DNA from 3 places in the Bacillus sp. JZ39 genome. Region 1 is predicted to be linked to each of the others. Evidence: predicted binding sites of a transcription regulator. Region 1 holds the regulator's gene; each other region holds the start of a gene.
The links. Region 1 encodes Rex, which represses fermentation and respiration genes when NADH is low (regulators of the CRP and FNR family bind a similar motif). Its sites were predicted from a motif close to TTGTGAAATATTTCACAA; they were not measured.
Positions count from the first base shown of each region.

Region 2: the regulator Rex is predicted to act here: its motif matches at 1,456-1,473, upstream of M1D65_RS18990 (formate/nitrite transporter family protein).
Region 3: the regulator Rex is predicted to act here: its motif matches at 1,918-1,935, upstream of M1D65_RS18560 (nitrate reductase subunit alpha).

Region 1 is NZ_CP096389.1:619,842-624,379, reverse strand. Features, by position in the region: gene M1D65_RS03265 (CPBP family intramembrane glutamic endopeptidase) at 1-361, shown strand, start outside; gene M1D65_RS03260 (YdiK family protein) at 358-549, shown strand; gene tatC (twin-arginine translocase subunit TatC) at 587-1,351, opposite strand; gene tatAY (sec-independent protein translocase protein TatAY) at 1,358-1,531, opposite strand; gene M1D65_RS03245 (redox-sensing transcriptional repressor Rex) at 1,553-2,200, opposite strand; gene moaC (cyclic pyranopterin monophosphate synthase MoaC) at 2,197-2,709, opposite strand; gene M1D65_RS03235 (ABC-F family ATP-binding cassette domain-containing protein) at 2,835-4,538, shown strand, end outside.
Region 2 is NZ_CP096389.1:3,699,948-3,704,485, reverse strand. Features, by position in the region: gene sacT (sac operon transcriptional antiterminator SacT) at 1-599, shown strand, start outside; gene M1D65_RS18990 (formate/nitrite transporter family protein) at 638-1,408, opposite strand; gene scrA (PTS system sucrose transporter subunit IIBC) at 1,710-3,095, shown strand; gene sacA (sucrose-6-phosphate hydrolase) at 3,092-4,531, shown strand.
Region 3 is NZ_CP096389.1:3,620,929-3,625,466, forward strand. Features, by position in the region: gene M1D65_RS18560 (nitrate reductase subunit alpha) at 1-1,853, opposite strand, end outside; gene arfM (Crp/Fnr family transcriptional regulator ArfM) at 2,048-2,524, opposite strand; gene M1D65_RS18570 (YwiC-like family protein) at 2,668-3,387, shown strand; gene fnr (fumarate/nitrate reduction transcriptional regulator Fnr) at 3,419-4,135, opposite strand; gene narK (nitrate transporter NarK) at 4,234-4,538, opposite strand, start outside.

The sequences.
Region 1 (4,538 bases):
TCAGGCAGTCCCGCTCATGATTATCGTTTCTTCCATCGTCGGGCCTATATTAGAAGAAATCATCTTCAGAAAAATCATTTTCGGCGCGCTGTACGAAAAAACGAATTTCTTTTTCGCAGGTCTGATCAGCTCGGTTATTTTCGGTATTGTTCACGCTGATTTGAAGCATCTTCTTCTATATACAGCAATGGGCTTTACCTTTGCATTTTTATATGCGAGAACAAAACGGATATGGGTGCCGATTTTCGCCCATTTAATGATGAATACATTCGTCGTCATCATGCAGCTTGAGCCTGTTCGGAATTACCTTGAACAGCAGAGCACACAAATGCAATTGATTATTGGAGGATTATTTTTATGAGAAACCCGGTAGTTTGGGGAATGATCTACTTTGCCGTAGGATGCATCTTTACTTATCTTGCCGCAAGCTCGCCAGGCAGCATGTGGTCATTTTACTCCATCCTGCTGATGGTGTTCGCCGCTTACAACATCAGCATTTCTTTTAAGATGTTCGCCTTTTCATTTAAAATCAAAAAGAATCAGAAATAAAGAAAATCCATTTCTCGCATGAGAAATGGATTTTTTATTATTGCCCCGAAGACACGTCCTGATCGGCTGCACTGCTTTTCTGCGCTTTCCGATAGGCGGCCTTCGATATCAGAATACTGATTTCATATAAAATCAAAAGCGGGACTGTAACCATCATATGGGACAGAAGCTCAGGCGGTGTAATCAAGGCTGCGATCACCAGCAGCGTAAAATACGCATACTTTCTGATTTTCGCCAAAAACATCGGTGTCACAATTCCGAGCCTGGTCAAAAACATGAGGATGACCGGCATTTGGAACAGCAGTCCAAACGGAATCGTCAGCTGCAGAAGAAAATGAAAATATTCATTAATTCCGATCACCTGATTGACATTCAAGTCCTGAGAAATTCGCTTCATAAAATCAACAACAAAAGGAAATAAAATATAATATGAAAAAGATAAGCCCGCTAAAAACAGCAAAATAGAGATCGGAATGTAGCTGAGCGTTACTTTGCGCTCTTTCTCATAGAGGCCCGGGCTCACAAAAGCCCAAAGCTGATAAAGAATAACCGGCGAGGTCAAGACTATGCCGATGATAAATGCAAATTGCATAAACACATAAAGCGGGTCTGTCAGGTTGAACGCGTTAAGCGTAAGCTGCTTCGCTTCATCTGTTTCTTGCAGGTACACAATAATCGGCTTTGCTAAAAAAAATCCAGCAATAAAGAAAACGACAAACGCCAGCGCTACAATCAGCAACCGTTTTCGAAGCTCAGCAATATGCTCCAGCAGCGACATTTGATTCACTTTCATTCGTGTCATCCTAACTTACTGATCTTCTTTCTTTTTTTCCTCTTCATCACTCGTTAATCCTTTAGTAGCGTTTTTGAATTCACGAAGTGTGTCTCCCGCTGCTTTCCCCAATTCAGGCAGCTTTTTGGGACCGAAGATAATCAGAGCAACGATTGCGATAACAGCAAGGCTTCCAGGACCGATCGGCATATTTGGGCTCCTCCTTTCCCTCTATTCGATTTCCTCTAAAACTGAATAATGCTTCAAAAAATAAACCAGTGACTGAAGCTCAACTGCTAAATCTATATGATGAATTCGAATGTGTTCCGGCACATTCAAACGGGCCGGCGTAAAATTAAGGATTCCCTTGATTCCTAATGCGACCAATCTGTCTGTAATGGATTGGGCGGCAACTGCTGGCACTGTAAGAATGGCAACTGATTCATCTTTTACGTGTTGTTCAAGGTCATCAAGGTTATAGACGGGCACGCCGCCTACCTCAGTTCCTATTTTACTCTCATTTATATCAAAAGCCATAGAAATTTTTGTGTTATTGTTTTTTGTGAAATTATAGTGAAGAAATGCCGTTCCCAAGTTCCCGACACCAATCAAGATGACGTCTGTCATCTCATCCTGATCAAGCGTTTTTCGGAAAAAAGACAGCAAATAATCCACATTATATCCGTATCCTTTTTTGCCAAGAGCTCCAAAATAGGAAAAATCCCTCCGAATCGTGGCAGAATCAACCTTTACGGCATCACTGAGTTCAGCGGATGATACACGCTGTTTTCCTGACGCATGCAGATTCTTTAAAAAGCGATAGTAAAGCGGCAGCCGTTTCGCCGTCGCCTGCGGAATTTTTGATTGATCCTTATTCATTTTTGGTCCTCCAAATTATACTCGGATAGTTCTCTTTTAAAGTCACCGTTTTTCCCGCCTGTCTTCTCCAGCAAGAAAGTAGTGCCGATGACCATCCCCTTATCAAGGGCCTTGCACATATCGTAAACGGTAAGAGCGCACACCGATGCAGAAGTGAGCGCTTCCATTTCCACACCTGTACTCCCTTTCGTTTTGACCTGTGCTTTTATATGAAGTATAACTTCTGCTTCTTTTATTTTCCAGTCAAACGATATATCTACCCCGCTCAATGAAAGCGGATGGCACATCGGAATGATATTCGACGTTTGCTTTGCGGCCATAATGCCTGCCACCTGTGCGACAGCCAGTACATCTCCTTTGCCGATATCGTGACTCTGTATTTTCTCGTACACCTCATTCTTCATGTGTACGCTTGAAACAGCCGCCGCAGTACGGACAGTCGAAGATTTTTCGCTAATATCCACCATCTGGGCTCTGCCCTGTTCATTAAAATGAGAAAATCCATTCATATTAAAACGCTCCTTAAACAGATCATACACTATTTTCTTCTCTATGTCTTATATGGCCAATGTATTGTTTGCTGACTTCTGGTTCATAAGCTACACTTAACTTATTATAGCAGAGGTGAAATAATATGATGATCTTACAAATTAATCAGCTGTCCAAATCGTTTGGTGCTGATACTATTTTAAACAATATAAAGCTGGAAGTCAGAAATCGTGATCGCATCGCCATTGTAGGAAGAAATGGCGCCGGAAAATCCACGCTCCTTAAAATTATCGCAGGCCAGCTTTCGTATGAGAAGGGCGAAATTATTAAACCGAAAGATATTACAATGGGATATCTCGCCCAGCATACTGGCTTGGATTCTAAGCTTACCATAAAAGAAGAGCTGCTGACTGTTTTTGACCACTTAAAAGCAATGGAAAAGGAAATGCGGGCTATGGAAGAAAAAATGGCGGCAGCTGCCCCGGGTGAATTAGAAAGCATCATGAAAACCTACGACCGCCTTCAGCAGGAATTCAAAGATAAAGGCGGCTATCAATATGAAGCGGATGTTAGATCTGTGCTGCATGGTCTCGGCTTCAGCCATTTTGACGATTCTACACAGGTTCAAAGCCTCAGCGGAGGCCAGAAAACAAGACTGGCTTTAGGTAAGCTTCTGTTAACACAGCCTGATTTGCTCATTCTCGATGAGCCGACAAACCATCTGGATATTGATACGCTTACCTGGCTTGAACATTATTTGCAAGGCTATTCAGGCGCCATTCTCATCGTTTCGCATGACCGCTACTTTTTGGACAAAGTAGTAAACCAGGTATACGAGGTATCAAGAGCAGAAAGCAAAAAGTATCACGGCAACTACAGCGCTTATCTCGACCAAAAAGCGGCGCAGTATGAAAAAGATCTGAAAATGTATGAAAAGCAGCAGGACGAGATTGCAAAGCTGCAGGACTTCGTAGATCGAAATCTGGCGAGAGCCTCTACCACCAAAAGGGCGCAAAGCCGCAGAAAGCAGCTTGAGCGAATGGATGTCATGTCAAAACCGCTTGGCGATGAAAAATCCGCAAACTTTCATTTTGATATTACAAAACAGAGCGGAAATGAAGTCCTTCGTGTTCAGGATCTCACAATCAGCTATGAAAACCAGCCGCCGCTTTTAACAGAAGTGTCATTCATGCTCACAAGAGGAGAAAGCGCTGCGCTTGTCGGCCCTAACGGAATAGGTAAATCGACATTGCTGAAAACATTAATAGACACCCTAAAACCAGATCAGGGAACAATTTCTTACGGCTCAAATGTCAGTGTCGGCTATTATGACCAGGAACAGGCTGAGCTGACTTCCTCTAAACGTGTCCTTGATGAGCTGTGGGACGAGTACCCCGGGCTCCCAGAAAAAGAAATCAGAACGTGTCTCGGAAATTTCTTATTCTCCGGAGATGATGTGCTGAAACCAGTTCATTCACTGAGCGGAGGAGAAAAAGCAAGATTGGCTCTAGCTAAGCTGATGCTTCAAAAAGCCAACTTTCTCATCCTTGATGAACCGACGAACCATCTGGATTTAGACAGCAAAGAAGTTCTCGAAAACGCGCTGATTGATTATCCAGGCACACTGTTATTTGTCTCACATGACAGATATTTTATTAACAGAATCGCCACAAGAGTATTGGAGCTTTCTTCAAGCCATATAGAGGAGTATCTGGGAGATTACGATTATTATACAGAGAAAAAAACAGAGCAGCTTGAATTGGAGAAAATAAATCAGCAAGAGGAAACTGAAAAAACGCCAGCTACAGTGAAGTCTGACTCCAAACGTTCCTACGAGGAAGAAAAAGAA
Region 2 (4,538 bases), 930 kb from region 1:
CGGAAGGAGAGCTCGCGGCGCCGCTGAGCGATCACATTCATATCGCGCTTTCCGACCATTTGTCCTTTGCGATCGAAAGGATTCAAAATGGGCTGCTTGTGCAGAATAAATTGCTGCATGAGATAAAGGCGCTCTATAAAAAAGAATATGAGATCGGCCTGTGGGCGATCGGACATGTAAAAGAGACATTGGGCGTGTCTCTGCCTGAAGATGAAGCGGGTTATATTGCCCTTCACATCCATACGGCGAAGATGGATGCGGAGAGCATGTATTCAGCGCTGAAGCATACGACCATGATCAAAGAAATGATAGAGAAAATAGAACAATACTTTAATCGAAAGGTGGATGAAAACAGCATTTCCTATCAACGCCTTGTCACGCATTTGCGATACGCGGTCAGCCGGTTGGAATCAAATGAAGCGCTCCATCGTATGGACGAGGAGATGCTTTATTTCATCCAAAAAAAGTATTCATTCGCCTATCAATGTGCGCTGGAGCTGGCGGAGTTTTTGAAAAATGAATATCAATTACATTTGCCGGAATCCGAGGCCGGCTATATCACGCTGCATGTCCAGCGTCTTCAAGATCTCTCGGAATAACCGCTTTGACTTGCAGGGAGTGATCTCTGGAAGTTTTTTTATTGATCAGGATTCAGTGTGTAGTACATCCAGCCCATCATAACTATTCCCGCGGTCAGATTGCCGAGCGTAACGGGGATTAAGTTTCTGACTGCTCCCATCAGTGTCACTGTATCAGGGTGCTCAATCAAAAGCGAGATGGCGAATGTGCACATATTGGCAATGCTGTGTTCAAAGCCGGAAATAAAGAAGCAGAAAACGAAAAGCATCATGGCAAACAGCTTTGCTCCTTCCCCTTTGAGAGACATTGGAATGAAAAAGGCGAGGCACACAAGCCAATTGCACAGCAATCCTCTGAAAAACAGTTCGGAAGCCGGCGGCTCCATTTTGTGCTCCGCCAGATGAATCAAAAAGGAATGTACAGAAGACTCCTCAAATAGTCCTGTCGCGCTGATCAGGATGGCAAACAGAATGGCGCCGATTAGATTGCCGGCATAGCTTGACATCCACAAGTACAGGGTGTCGCGCCAACGGATTTTTTTTCGGAGCGCGGTATAGGTGAAATAAAAGGTGTTGCCGGTAAATAAATCCCCGCCTCCGTAAGCAATCAGCACAATAGCAGCCCCGAAAGTGACAGCGGCTGCCGGAAAGGCAAACGGAGAATCAGCCATAAAGAAATAGCTGCCTGTTTTGCTTGCGGCTGTAATGCCAAAACCAATAAACATACTGGCCAAAATGGACCGAAGCACATAACGGATTTTGCTTGAAGCGAATATGTTTTGTTTTTTCAAAGCATACTGTTCAACCTTTTGTAATGCTTGAGTTTCCATTGTCTTTTCCTGCTTTCTTTCATGATTGAGCATAGTATAGCACGATATTGTGAAGTGTTTCACAATTAATTTTTACGAATTTTTGTCTACATGTTATATCAAACTATTTAACTAAAAAAATAGTTGACGAAAACGCTGTCATGATTTATGATGAAAGCGTATTCTTAATCTGAATAAGCGGGATTGTGACTGGTAAAGCAGGCAAGACCTAAAATTTGCGTAAATGAAAAAGGATCGCTGTGTCCTTTATTCGTTGGCGAATTTTAGGTCTTTTTTGTTTAAATAAAAGGGGGAGAAATAGATGGATTACAAAGAGACTGCAAAACGCCTCATTGAGCTTCTCGGAGGGAAAGAAAATATTATCAGCGCGGCTCATTGTGCAACAAGACTGCGTTTAGTGATGAAAGATGAATCAAAGATAGATCAAGCACAAGTAGAAGAGCTTGATGGCGTTAAAGGGGCTTTCAGCAGCTCTGGCCAGTACCAGATCATTTTCGGAACAGGCCTTGTGAATAAAGTATTCGATGCCTTTTCTAAAGAAGCTGATATCGAGCGTGAAGAACACGTCAATCATCAGGATGCGGCAAAAGAAAAGCTGAATCCCGCTGCGAGATTTGCGAAAACGCTTTCTAATATTTTTGTCCCAATTATCCCGGCTATTGTGGCCAGCGGCCTGTTAATGGGATTGCTGGGTATGATCAATGCGTTTCATTGGATGAGCAAGGATTCTGCAGTTTTTCAGCTGCTTGATATGTTTTCAAGTGCAGCATTCATTTTCTTGCCGATTCTAATCGGAGTAAGCGCTTCAAAAGAATTTGGCAGCAACCCGTACTTGGGAGCGGTCATTGGGGGAATCATGATTCATCCAAACCTTTTGAATCCATGGGGTTTGGCTGAAGCGACACCTGATTATATGCATCTTTTCGGATTTGATATCGCGCTTCTAGGCTATCAGGGAACTGTCATCCCTGTTCTGCTAGCGGTTTATGTAATGAGCAAGGTAGAGAAATGGACAAGAAAAGTGGTTCCGCATGCGGTAGACTTGCTTGTTACACCTTTTGTTACTGTAATTGTCACCGGGTTTGTTGCTTTTATCGCGATTGGCCCTCTGGGAAGAGCGCTTGGCTCCGGGATTACGGTTGCTTTAACTTATGTGTATGACCATGCCGGTTTTGTGGCAGGTTTGATTTTCGGGGGCACGTATTCACTCATCGTGCTGACAGGTGTTCATCACAGCTTCCATGCGATTGAGGCTGGGCTTATTGCAGATATAGGCAAAAACTACTTACTGCCGATCTGGTCAATGGCGAATGTCGCACAGGGCGGGGCAGGTCTTGCCGTCTTCTTTATGGCGAAAAAGGCGAAGACAAAAGAAATCGCGCTTCCGGCAGCATTTTCCGCTTTTCTCGGCATTACTGAGCCCGTCATATTCGGAGTCAATCTTCGCTACCGAAAACCGTTTATCGCTGCGATGATCGGAGGCGCATTGGGTGGGGCATATGTCGTCTTTACACATGTAGCTGCGAACGCTTACGGGTTAACGGGAATTCCGATGATCGCCATTGCGGCTCCGTTTGGCGTCAGCAACTTGATTCACTATCTGATTGGCATGGCGATTGCGGCAGTGTCAGCGTTCATTGCAGCATTTGTCATGAAGATTAATGAGGATGAGGAGAGGAAAAAATGACAGCACATGACCAGGAGCTTCGTCGCCGGGCTTATGAAGAAGTGGAGAAAAAAGAGCCCATCGCTAACAGCGATCCGCACCGCCAGCATTTTCACATCATGCCGCCGGTTGGGCTGCTGAATGACCCGAATGGCGTGATTTATTGGAAGGGCAGCTATCATGTATTCTTTCAGTGGCAGCCGTTTCAGACGGGGCACGGCGCAAAATTTTGGGGGCATTATACGACACAGGATGTTGTGAATTGGAAGCGGGAAGAGATTGCGCTGGCTCCGAGTGATTGGTTTGATAAAAACGGCTGCTACTCGGGCAGCGCTGTCACGAAAGACGATCGGCTCTATCTGTTTTACACAGGAAATGTCAGGGATCAGGATGGAAATCGGGAAACGTATCAATGCCTTGCTGTTTCTGACGACGGGCTGTCTTTTGAGAAAAAGGGTGTTGTCGCCCGCCTTCCGGAAGGATATACGGCGCATTTTCGCGATCCGAAGGTATGGGAGCATGAAGGCACATGGTATATGGTGATTGGTGCGCAAACAGAGAATTTGAAAGGGCAGGCTGTATTGTTTGCTTCTGATAACCTGAGTGAGTGGAGATTTCTTGGCCCGATAACCGGCGCGGGCTTCAACGGGCTGGACGATTTTGGATACATGTGGGAATGCCCTGATTTGTTTTCCCTTCAAGGATCGGACGTGCTGATTGTTTCGCCTCAAGGGCTTGAGGCTGACGGTTTCCGTTATCAGAACGTATATCAATCAGGTTATTTTGTCGGCCGTCTCGATTATAGCAAGCCTGAACTGAAGCATGGTGAATTTACGGAGCTTGATCAAGGTTTTGATTTTTACGCGCCGCAAACACTTGAAGACGATCAGGGAAGGCGGATTTTGTTTGCATGGATGGCGGTGCCTGATCAGGATGAAGGGTCTCATCCGACCATTGACTGCCACTGGATTCACTGCATGACGCTGCCGAGACAGCTGACGCTTTCAGGCCAGAAGCTGATTCAGCAGCCGCTGCCTGAGCTAAAAGCCATGCGTAGAAATGAGAAAAAAATACACATCAACATGCATGGATCATCTGGTGCGCTTCCAGTGGAAAAACCTGAAAGAGCTGAGATTCTGCTGGAAGACATTCATACGGAGTCTGGCTTTTCAATCAGTATCCGCGGAACGGCTACGTTTTCCTTCCATAAAGACGAGGGGATTGTTACGCTGGAACGAAAGAGCTTTGACGGAAAAAGAACAGAAGCGAGACATTGCCGCATCAAGGATTTGCATACCGTACACATGTTTCTCGACGCGTCATCTGTGGAAATCTTTATGAATAACGGAGAAGAGGTCTTTAGTGCGAGATATTTTCCTTTCCCGGGAAATCATGAAGTAACAGCCAGTGCGACCGGGAAATCTGAAATGAATGTCGGAATTTGGACACTTATGTAGTTTCTTT
Region 3 (4,538 bases), 1.0 Mb from region 1:
CTGATCGGCTGGTCCTCATAACGCCACTGATCTGTCGCAAAGTAGAAAAATGAGGTGCCGTTTTGCAGCTTGGGCACGCCCTCCCAGTCCTTTGCAGTTGCAATCGTCTGCCACCCTTCAGCAGGTCGGAGCTTTTCCTGCCCCACGTAATGGGCCCAGCCTCCGCCGTTTACGCCTTGGGCGCCTACAAGTAAAACAAGATTTAACACCGCTCGGTAGATCGTGTCGGAGTTGAACCAGTGGTTAATGCCGGCCCCTACGATAATCATGGACCGGCCGTCTGTATCGATCGCATTTTGAGCAAACTCTCTGGCAATCTTAACGACAGCTTCTTTTTTGATTCCTGTCATTTGTTCCTGCCAGGCAGGCGTAAACGGCTCAGGATCATCATAGGAGACAGCCAATCGTTCGCCGATACCCCGGTTCACGCCGTAGTTAGCCAGTATCAAGTCAAACACGGTCGTGATGTACGTTTCTTCACCGTTCAGGTTCATTTTTTTAATAGGAAGATCCCGCTCGAGCACTTTGTTTCCGTCATTTGAAAAATACGGGATGCGCACCGTGCCGATTTCGTCCTCTATTCCCAGCACAGAGAGACGGGGTTCAATCGGTTCCCCGGTTTCTTCATCAATCATGTGCAGGTTCCATTTCTGCTGCCCGTCCCAGCGCGAGCCCATTGTCCCTTGGGGTATGGCAAATGAACTTGTTTGTTCATCCCAAACCGCAGGCTTCCACTGATCATGCTTTGTCTGCCGCCCGATGTCCTTCGCATGCAGAAACCGTCCCGCTGTGTATACGCCATTTTCTTTTGACAGGGTGACGAGAAATGGAAAATCAGTGTATTGCTTCGCGTACTCAATAAAACGTTCAGTTTCTTGGTTCACGTAAAATTCCTGCAGAATGACATGACCCATCGCCATCGCAAGTGCCCCGTCAGTCCCTTGGCGAATACTCAGCCAGTCATCCGCGAACTTTGAGGATTCCGCAAAATCCGGACTGATCGAAATGACCTTAGCGCCTTTATAGCGGGCCTCCGCCAAAAAATGCGCGTCAGGCGTTCTCGTTAACGGAACGTTGGAGCCCCATGTGAGGATATAGCCGGAATTGTACCAATCACTGCTTTCCGGAACGTCCGTCTGGTCACCCCAAATTTGCGGGGATGCTGGAGGAAGATCCGCATACCAGTCATAAAAACTGAGCATAGGGCCTCCGATTAACGACATAAACCGGGAGCCTGATGCATGGCTGATCATGGACATGGCCGGAATCGGAGAAAAACCGACGTTTCGGTCAGGCCCGTATTTCATCACTGTATACAGCAGAGAGGCTGAAATCAGCTTCAGCACCTCCGGCCACTCAGCGCGCACAAACCCGCCTTTCCCTCTCGCCTGTTTATAGGACTTCGCTTTTTCAGGGTTTTCGACGATCGATTTCCAGGCTTCCAATGGATTTTGATGTTCTTGCAGTGCCTCCCGCCATAAATTAATCAGTACACCGCGCACGTATGGATATTTCACACGCAGCGGGCTGTAGATATACCATGAAAAACTGGCCCCCCGCGGGCAGCCTCTCGGTTCAAAATCAGGCATATCCGGGCCTGTTGATGGATAATTCAAATTTTGCCCTTCCCACGTAACAATTCCATTTTTGACATAAATATTCCAGCTGCAAGACCCTGTACAGTTAACGCCGTGGGTGGAGCGAACGACTTTGTCGTACTGCCATCTGTTTCTGTATACATTCTCCCAATCGCGATCTTCGCGGGTGGTTTGGCTATGTTTATTTGAATGGTGTTCGATAGGAGAGAAATAATTCAATCTCCTAAACAACGGACTCCTTTTCTTTTTCTTCATGAGAGTTCACTCCTTCCGAGTCAGGTGATGCTAAGTTCACTATAAACAGAGACAGCGTGTTTCCTTGTGAACTATGTCACACACTCTGCTTTTTTCACAAAATGTTCACACAAAGGAGAAGGAAGGCTGCGTTCAGGCAGGACGCTTGGGTCATTAGCCGCCTTTCATTCAAAGATCAAAAAAACCGGCTCTATTTAAGAACCGGGCTCAGCGTTTTCATCCTGTGATGTATGCAGATACCGCAAAAATAATTGATAGGAACAAAAAACATTTTGCTGAAGCATAGCCAAAAAGTTCATTTGCAGCTGCGGATGGTAAGACATCATTTTCTTAAATATGTAATATGGGATATTGAGAATCAGAATGTCTGAAGTGGCATTGACTGAGATAAAGGGCGATAAATAAAGCCCGCCTTTTTCATCAATCGGAAACACATCGCCTTTTTCCCACAGCGCAACGGTTTTCGACCCTTCAGGGAGCCTGCTGTCCACGAAACGGACACTGCCTTTTAATACAATATAGACAGATTGAGAATGAAGAAAAGATGGAGACTGATCACATGAGCCGCGGATAAACGTGCCGTTTTTCAGCAAGGTTTCGACAATGGATAGAGGCACTTCATTAAACATAGGAAGTTGTTTCAGAAATAATAAATAGTCACACTGATTCATAGGAAAACCTCCTGTGCTAAGGATAGCTTTAGTGTAGCTCGACTGAGCCTGTACAGCAGTGATGTATTTCACAGCCTGTATGATGAATGTCACTTATCAGGAGGGTGACTGCATTTATAATGAAAGAAAAAAGGAGGATTTCGATGAAGGCGCTGATTCCGAAGCAGCACGGCGCGTGGGCGATGCTGCTGATCCCATTTTTACTCGGCATGGCCAAGGGAGGCCCCGTTATTTGGCATATTCCGCTCTTCCTAGGCTGGCTTTTCCTATACTTAGCGGTTTATCCCTTTACGCTTGCCTTAAAAAAGAAACAAAGCAAACCATATCAAAAGTGGATGTGTTATTACGGTTTTCCCGCCTGCTGCTTTTTGATGATCTCGGTCTTTCATAAGCCGCCTCTCATCTGGGTGGGCGTTTCTTTACTGCCGCTGTTTCTCATACATATGTATTTTGCCCGCCGAAAAAACGAACGAGCCCTATTGAATGATGTTGCAGGTGTCTTGTTCTTTTGTTCGGGCGGGTTTGCGAGCTGCTGGCTGGGGATGGGAACCCTCGACGGCTGGGCTTGGTTTATTTTCTTGCAGTCTGCTTTATTTTTTATCGGGAGTTCCTTTTATGTGAAATCGGTGATTCGTGAAAGAAAAAACAGGACACTTGCATACTGGTCATGGGGATATCACCTGCTGCTCCCCTTTTTATCCGCTCTTTTCGGAGCAGGATGGGCGTTTCTCGCTTTTATCCCGAGCAGCTTGCGGGCATGGTTTTTTCATGGAAGAGATTGGCCCGTAAAAACGATTGGCATTCTGGAAATCGTGAATGCCTGCTTCTTTTTTGCCGTCATGTGCCTCTTTATGACAAGGTAAAAAAACAAGGACACCGCTGTCCTTGTTTTTTTCAGTCAATATTGCAAATCTCCAGCGGGCAATTTTCACACTCAATCTCACATCGTAAATAGTCCCGCTTGTGTAAAATAATTTTTCCGGATTCGTCTATCGAAATAACCCCTTTTTTGCGGAGATCTCCCAGCATACGGTTGATGCTTTCCCGTGCAGCCGCACAAAACTTTGCCAAATCCTGATTTGTCAGGACAATGTTAATCAGAATGCCGTCGCTTCGCTCCACTCCGTAGCTGTTTGATAAGCGGATAAGGGTAGAATAGAGCGCCCCCTTTTTGCCATGAAGAAGCAGATCCCTGATTTTGGACTGAATCTTCCGGAGGTGCGTGCTCATCCATTTCATGAACTCAAATGTCAAAGCGCCGTTTTGGATTAATTCTTTTTCCAGCTTATTTTTATTAATGACGAGCACCTCGCCATCCTCTAGCACTTTTGCACTGAGCATATACCTTGGTTCTTCAGTGAAAAGTGTTAATTCTCCGACGATATCATGCTTTTGGCAGATTCTAAGCGTCAGGTCTTTTCCATCAGATGTCAGCTTGCCGATTTCAATGAGTCCTGATTGAATCAGAAAAAGCTCTTCTGCATCCATTCCTTCTCGAAACAAATACGTGTGTTTTTCCATTTTTCTTTTCGTGCTGATCGATTCCAGCAATTCATGCAGATCGCTGGAAATAAGATCACTATCAGATGGTCGAACAGAGAGAAAATTCATGAGCTCACCTCGAAGAAAGTCACGTTGTGTGTTTATTGTAACGTGAATTGATTTGTACCCATCGAGAAAAAACTAACAATCTTGTGAATGCCCCAGTGTTAGTTGATGCTCTGGCTGTTTCTCTCCGTGTGTGTTTTCATTCTTTCCTGCCAATACATCCATATGACAAGGACAAAGCTGGCTAACGCCACCTCTGAAAGCGCCATAAACCCGATCGCGTACTGGCCTGTTGCCTGAAACACACTCGCCAATATGAGCGGAGGAAAAAAGCCGCCTAATCCGCCCATGGCAGACACAATCCCATTGGCAATCCCCGCTTGCTTGGAAAAATAGAAAGGCACCAGTTTAAAAACAGTCCCGTTTCCTATGCCTGAGCAGACAGCCACGGTTAATGATCCAAACG